2 regions of the Micromonospora sp. NPDC050417 genome follow, and region 1 is predicted to be linked to the other one. Evidence: riboswitches for the same ligand, from Rfam matches in the RefSeq annotation. Region 1 holds a riboswitch; the other holds the start of a gene.
The links. A riboswitch is a leader RNA that binds a small molecule or an ion and turns the genes downstream of it on or off. The one in region 1 is predicted to bind thiamine pyrophosphate.

Region 1 (3,406 bases):
GACCGCACCACCGCCTGTCGGTTCATCAGAAGACCACCGCTCCCACTCCGACCGCCACCAGGATGGCGAGCGCGAACGTCGCCGGGGCGAACCGGAACGCGAACCGGCGCCCGAACACTCCGGCCTGCATCGAAATCAGTTTGAGGTCGACCATCGGCCCGACGACCAGGAACGCCAACCGGGCGGTGAGCGAGAACTGGGAGAGCGACGCGGCCACGAACGCGTCCGCCTCCGAACAGATCGACAGGAGTACGGCGAGCACCGCCAACGCCAGGACCGACAGGATCGGGTTGTCGGCGAGGGTCTGCAACCAGCGCTCCGGCACCAGCACGTTGATGCAGGCTGCGGCCATGGCGCCGAGGACCAGGAAGCCACCGGCGTGCACCACGTCGTGCCGTACGGCCGACCAGAACGCCCGGCTCTTCGACAGTCCGTCGAGGTCGGGGCGGTGTGGCAGCCGGATCCAGTCGGCCCGGCCGAGCCGCAGCCAGAGCCAACCCATCACCATCGCCACGATCAGGCTGGCGACGCCCCGGCCGACCACCATCTCCGGGTTGGCCGGAAACGCGACCGCGGTGGCGGTGAGCACGATCGGGTTGATCGCCGGGGCGGCGAGCAGGAACGCCAGCGCGGCGGCGGGGGTGACACCCCGGCGGATCAGTGATCCGGCGATCGGCACCGCCCCGCACTCGCAGCCCGGCAGGATGACGCCGGCGCAGCTCGCCACCGGTACGGCCAGCGCCGGATGTTTCGGCAACGCCTTCGCCCAGAAGGAACGGGGTACGAAGACCGCGATCACCGCGCTGAGGACGACCCCGAAAACGAGGAACGGGACCGCCTGCACCATCACGGAGACGAAGACCGTGGTCCAGGTCTGCAACCGGGGGCTGGAGATCGCGTTGGCGACCGGTCCCCGGAAGACGACGAGCAGGACGAGGAGCGCGGCGAGCACCTCGACCGAGCCGATCCGGTCGCCGAAGAGACGACGCCGGCCGGGGCCGTCGCCGGCCGGATCTGTGGGGTGACTGTCAGTGGTGTCGGCGGCGGGCGGGATCGTCCAGTCGATCCCGTCGCCCGGCCTGGCGCGACGCTCGGTCGCTCGGTCGGGGGCGGTCACGGCGGTCTCGGCTCTCCTCGCTCGGCCTGGTTGCGGGGGCAGCTCACCTTAACCCGATCCCCGGTGTCCACCACCACACTCGATCGATCGGACCCTGTGCCTCGCCAGTGGTCGGTGCTAGCGTCGCCGAAACAACTTCACATCCGACAGGGGAGCGCACAGCGCTGAGAGTGCGGGATGACATCCGCAGACCCTCGAACCTGATCTGGGTAATGCCAGCGCAGGGAGTTCGGTCATGCTCCGGCCGCGCCGGAGTCCGGCGAGCCGCCGGGCCGAGGCGTGCGACTTCTCCTGGTTCATTTCGAGGACTGGGAGGCACCACCATGCAGGGCTCGACCCCCAACCGCTGGCGGACACTCGACATCGTCATCGCGTCCACGCTCAGCGTGGCGTTCGGTGTCATCTTCTGGGCCTGGGGCCTGCTCTGGAACGGTCCGGCCGACGCGATCCCGCTACCCGGGCGGGCATTCCTGTACGGCGTGTGGCTGGTCCCGGCCGTACTCGGCGCGCTGGTCATCCGCAAGCCCGGCGCGGCCCTCTACACCCTCACCCTGGCCGCGCTGGTCTCGGTCGCGCTCGGCACCAGTTGGGGCTGGACCCTGGTGATCCAGGGACCGGTCGAGGCGCTGGCAGCGGAACTGGCCTTCGCCGCGTTCGCCTACCGCACCTACCGCCTCCCCGTGGCGCTGCTCGCCGGTGCCCTGGCCGGGCTCGCCGCCGCCCTCTACGACGTCTTCGTCTGGTACCCGGACACCGCCTGGGACAGCTTCCGCCTTCCCTACCTGGCCATCACCACCGTCAGTTCCCTGGTCGTAGCCGGGCTCGGCAGCGTCGCCCTCACCCGGGCGCTGGCCCAGACCGGGGTGCTGGACCGCTTCCCCGCCGGCCGCGAACGCGCCACCGTCTGAGCACTCCACACGTGAGCAGAGTCGAGTTACGCGGGTTCGGCTGGCGGCACGCCGGGCGGAAACGCTGGGCGGTACGCGGACTGGACCTGCGGATCGAGGCCGGGGAGCGGGTGCTGCTGCTCGGGCCCTCCGGGGCGGGCAAGAGCACCCTGCTCGCCGCGCTCGCCGGGCTGCTCGCCGAAGACTCCGGTGAGCAACAGGGACGCATCGAGGTCGACGGGGTCGATCCGCGTACCGCCCGGGACCGCGTCGGCATCCTCTTCCAGGACCCGGAGAGCCAGCTCGTCATGGCACGGGCCGGCGACGACGTCGCGTTCGGGCTGGAGAACCGGGGGGTGCCGGCCGGCGAGATCTGGCCCCGGGTGGAGCAGGCCCTGCACCGGGTCGGTTTCCCCTACGGTCGGGACCGCTCCACCGCCGCCCTCTCCGGGGGCGAGCAGCAACGCCTGGCGCTGGCCGGCGTACTCGCGCTCCGCCCCGGTCTGCTCCTGCTCGACGAACCCACCGCCAACCTCGACCCGGCCGGGGCGGTCCTGATCCGGGACGCCATCGGCGCGGCGGTCGGCCGGGACACCACCCTGATCCTGGTCGAACACCGGGTCGCCGAGGCGTTGCCGCTGGTCGACCGGGTGGTGGTGCTGGAACCGGGCGGCGGTGTCCGGGCCGACGGCAGTCCCGCCGACGTCTTCGCCGCCCACGGCGACACGCTCGCCGAGGCCGGGGTCTGGGTGCCGGGCCGGTCGGTGCCCGCCCGAGGGTCGACCACCGCCGCTGGCGACGTGCTGCTCACCGCCGACCGGCTCGGCCTGCCACCCCGGCTGGCCCCGACCGATCTGACCGTACGGGCGGGTGAGGCGGTCGCCGTACTCGGGCCGAACGGGGCCGGCAAGACCACGATGGCACTGCACCTCGGCGGGCTGCTCAAGCCCGGCACCGGTCGACTGACCGCGAGCGCCGCCCTGGCCGGCCCGGACGCCGGCACCCCCGCGCACCGCTGGCGGGCCAGCGCGCTCACCCGCCGGATCGGCTCGGTCTTCCAGGACCCGGAACACCAGTTCCTCAGTCGCACGGTCTACGACGAACTGGCGCTCGGCCCGCGCCGGACCGGCCAGCCGGAGACCGCCGTACGAGCCACGGTGGAGGAGCTGCTGACCCGGCTCCGGTTGGACCTGCTCGCCGGCGCGAACCCGTACACCCTCTCCGGTGGTGAGGCCCGGCGGCTGAGCGTGGCGACCGCCCTGGCCACCGCACCCCGACTGCTCGTACTCGACGAACCGACCTTCGGCCAGGACCGGCGTACCTGGGTCGAGCTGGTCGACCTCCTCGCCGACCTGCGCGACGAGGGACACGGCGTCGTCACCGTCACCCACGACAGCGACTT
Region 2 (3,406 bases), on a different contig from region 1:
CGGTCCGTAGTCACCCACGTACAGGGTGTCGGTCTCCGGGTCGACGCCGATCCGGAACGGGTTCCGGAAGCCCATCGCGTAGATCTCGGGCTTGGTCAGTGCGGTGCCCGGGGGGAAGAGGTTGCCCGCCGGCACGGTGTAGGTGCCGTCGTTCTCCGGGTGGATCCGGAGCACCTTTCCGCGCAGGTCGTTGGTGTTGCCCGAGGAACGCTGCGCGTCGAAGTCCTGCCGACCCGGCCGCTCGTCGATCGGGGTGAAGGAGTCCGACTCGAACGGGTTGGTGTTGTCACCGAGCGCCAGGTACAGGTTCCCCTGGCTGTCGAAGGTGATGCTGCCGCCCGCGTGGCAGCAGGTGTTGCGCTGCGTCGGGACCTGGAGCACGACCTTCTCGGTGGCCGGGTCGATGGTGTCGCCCTCGACCGTGAACCGGGAGAGGTAGTTACGGGCCGCCCCACCGGCGGGGGCGTAGTAGACGTACACCCACTTGTTGGTGGCGAAGCCCGGGTCGAGCTGGATGCCGAGCAGGCCGTCCTCGTTGCCGGTGAAGACCGGCAGGGTGACCGCGGTGACGGTGGTGCCGGTGTTCGGCTTGATGATCTGGATCCGGCCGTCGCGCTCGACGTAGAAGACCCGCCCGTCGGGGGCGATGTCCAGCTCCATCGGGTTGTTGGTGTTGCTGTCCAGCGACACCTTCTCGAAGCTGCTGGTCTTCGAGGCGCTGCAGTCGGCGTCCACGACACCCGCGGCGGTCTCGATGCCGCCGAGCAGGTGGGTGAGGAACTGCGGTTCCGCGTACGACTCGTTGGTGTGGCCGCCGCCGGTGTACCAGGAACGGCCACCGTCGTACTCCTGGCACCAGGCGGTCGGGTGGTCGGCGCCCATCGCGCCGGTGCCCGGGGTGTAGCTCCGCTCGTCCAGGCTGGCCAGCACGTGCACGTTGGCACGCGGGTTGGTCCGGAAGTTGTACCACTCGTCGAAGCGGGACCACTTGTCCGGCAGTCCGGCGGTGGAGGGGTGGGCCGGGTCCTCGACCTTGACCGTGGCCTGCTGGTTCGCCGGGTGCGCGTTGAAGTACGCGCCGACGAGCCCGCCGTACCACGGCCAGTTGTACTCGGTGTCGGAGGCGGCGTGGATGCCGACGTACCCGCCACCGGCCTTGACGTAGCGCTCGAACGACGCCTGCTGAGTGTCGTCGAGCACATCACCGGTGGTGGAGAGCCAGATCACGGCCTTGTAGTTGGCGAGATTGGCGTCGTTGAACGCGGTCGCGTCCTCGGTAGCGTCGACGGTGAATCCGTTCGCCGCGCCGAGTTGCTGGATGGCCGCGATGCCGGAGGGAATGGAGCCGTGCCGGAACCCGGCGGTCTTGGAGAAGACCAGTACCGAGTACGGATCGGCCGCGGCGGCTGCCGGTGCGGCCTGAGCCGCGGTTGGCGCTGCTACGAGTGCGGTCGCCGTCGAGGTGACGGCGACCGCGAGACTCAGCAGCGCGTGGCTGAGGACGCCGCGCATCGCGCGGCGCGGGCGAGGTCTTGACACGAAGGATCTCCTTCGTCCGATGAGGACAACGGGGGATCCCCGGCCGGCTCGCCGAAGACCGGTTCGGGGGTGTGGGTTTCGCCGGGTTGGCCCGCCGTGGCCGCACCGCCAAAATTTGTCTTGTCGCTGAACAAATTAATGCTGGTCAGCGCGGGGCGGGCAATACGGCAACAAGCCAAATCGGGTAACGGTTGGGTAACCGAGGTGGATCTTCCGGATAGGACAGACAAAACCGCAGCCCTTTTGTTCGTTGGCTGAGGGTCACGCGGGGGTGGCGGCGAGTGTGACCGCTCGCCCCCACGGGGCCCCTGTGACGCGCGACCCTCTTGGCGGATCCGGTCCGCCGTCGTAGTGTGGTCGGCAAGTAACCCACGGGAGTCCGGTGAACCGGGCTGAGAGGGGGGCTGGAAGCCCCCGACCGTCGAACCTGATCCGGGTAATGCCGGCGCAGGGAGGAGCGTTGCCGTGCCCTCACTGGGACGACTGCATCTCATCACCGACACCCGTACCGGGCGTGATCCCATCGCCACGGTACGTGCCGCACTGGCCGTCGCCGGGCCCGAACTCGTGGTCCAGGTACGCGTCGAGGACGACGCCACCGACCGCGAGGCGTACGAGCTCGCCCGGCGGATCGTCGAACTCTGCACCCCGGCCGGCGCGACCTGCCTGGTCAACGACCGGCTGCACGTGGCGCTCGCGGTGCACGCCGCCGGAGGGCACGTCGGGGCACTGGACCTGCCGGTCACAGCCGCCCGGCGGGTGCTCGGGCCGGACGCGCTGCTCGGTGCCACCGCCCGGGTTCCCGCCACCGCCCTCGACGCGGTCGCCGACGGCGCCAGCTACCTCGGTGTCGGACCCTGTTACGCCACCACCACCAAGGACGGGCTGCCGGAACCGATCGGACCGGCAGGTGTCGGACGGGTCGCCACGGCGGTGGGCGTACCGGTCATCGCGATCGGCGGGGTGACCGCCGAGCGGGTGCCGGCGCTGCTCGCCGCCGGGGCGTACGGGGTGGCCGTGGTCGGTGCCGTCTCCGGTGCCGCCGACCCTTCCCGGGCCACCACCGAACTGCTCACCGCGCTCGGTCGCACCGGAGCCCCGACATGTTAGGAAGGGCCCCCTATACAACGGAATCCGATAACAAGGGGCCCTTCCTTACCGCCCGGCGGGCGGATGTGGCGGTGGTGGGGGGTGGGCCGATCGGGTTGGCCGTGGCGTGGCGGGCGGCGTCGCGGGGGATGCGGGTGCTGCTGCACGACCCCGACCCCGGCAGCGGTGCCGCCGGGGTGGCGGCCGGCATGCTCGCCCCGGTCGCCGAGGCATCCTTCGGCGAGGAGGAGCTGACCCGGCTGCTGCTCGATTCCGCCGCCCGCTGGCCCGACTTCGCCACCGAGGTCGCCGCCGCCGCAGGACTCGCCGACAGCGCCGAACTGGGTTACCGCACCGAGGGCACGCTGGTGGTCGGCCGGACCGCCGACGACCTCGCCGAGGCGCGTCGGCTCTGGTCGTACCAGCAGGGGCTCGGGTTGCCGATCACCGCGCTGAACGCCACTGAACTACACGACCGGGAACCGTTGCTCGCACCTCGCGTACGCGGCGGCGCACACGCCCCCGACGACCACCAGGTCGATCCTCGGCGGCTGGTCACCGCCCTGCGTACGGCGGCCGAGACCGCCGGGGTGGTGTTCGTGCCGTCGACCGTTCGCGGGCTCGACGAACTCGACGCCGGCACGGTCGTCGTCGCCGCCGGCTGTGGTGCGGCCGAGCTGACCGGGCTGCCGATCCGGCCGGTGAAGGGGCAGATCCTCCGGCTTCGCGCCCCCGGCGGGGAGGCGCCCGGCTTCCGGCACGTGATCCGGGGATACGC

Region 2: another riboswitch for thiamine pyrophosphate. It lies ahead of thiE (thiamine phosphate synthase); the one in region 1 lies ahead of ACIBF5_RS26165 (ECF transporter S component).

Annotation. Positions count from the first base shown of each region.
Region 1 covers NZ_JBITIH010000023.1:31,342-34,747, reverse strand. Annotated here, with positions in the region: gene ACIBF5_RS26170 (permease) at 26-1,066, opposite strand; TPP riboswitch at 1,256-1,362, shown strand; gene ACIBF5_RS26165 (ECF transporter S component) at 1,441-2,025, shown strand; gene ACIBF5_RS26160 (ABC transporter ATP-binding protein) at 2,037-3,406, shown strand, end outside.
Region 2 covers NZ_JBITIH010000003.1:141,633-145,038, reverse strand. Annotated here, with positions in the region: gene ACIBF5_RS05795 (ThuA domain-containing protein) at 1-1,512, opposite strand, end outside; TPP riboswitch at 1,901-2,010, shown strand; gene thiE (thiamine phosphate synthase) at 2,005-2,649, shown strand; gene thiO (glycine oxidase ThiO) at 2,643-3,406, shown strand, end outside.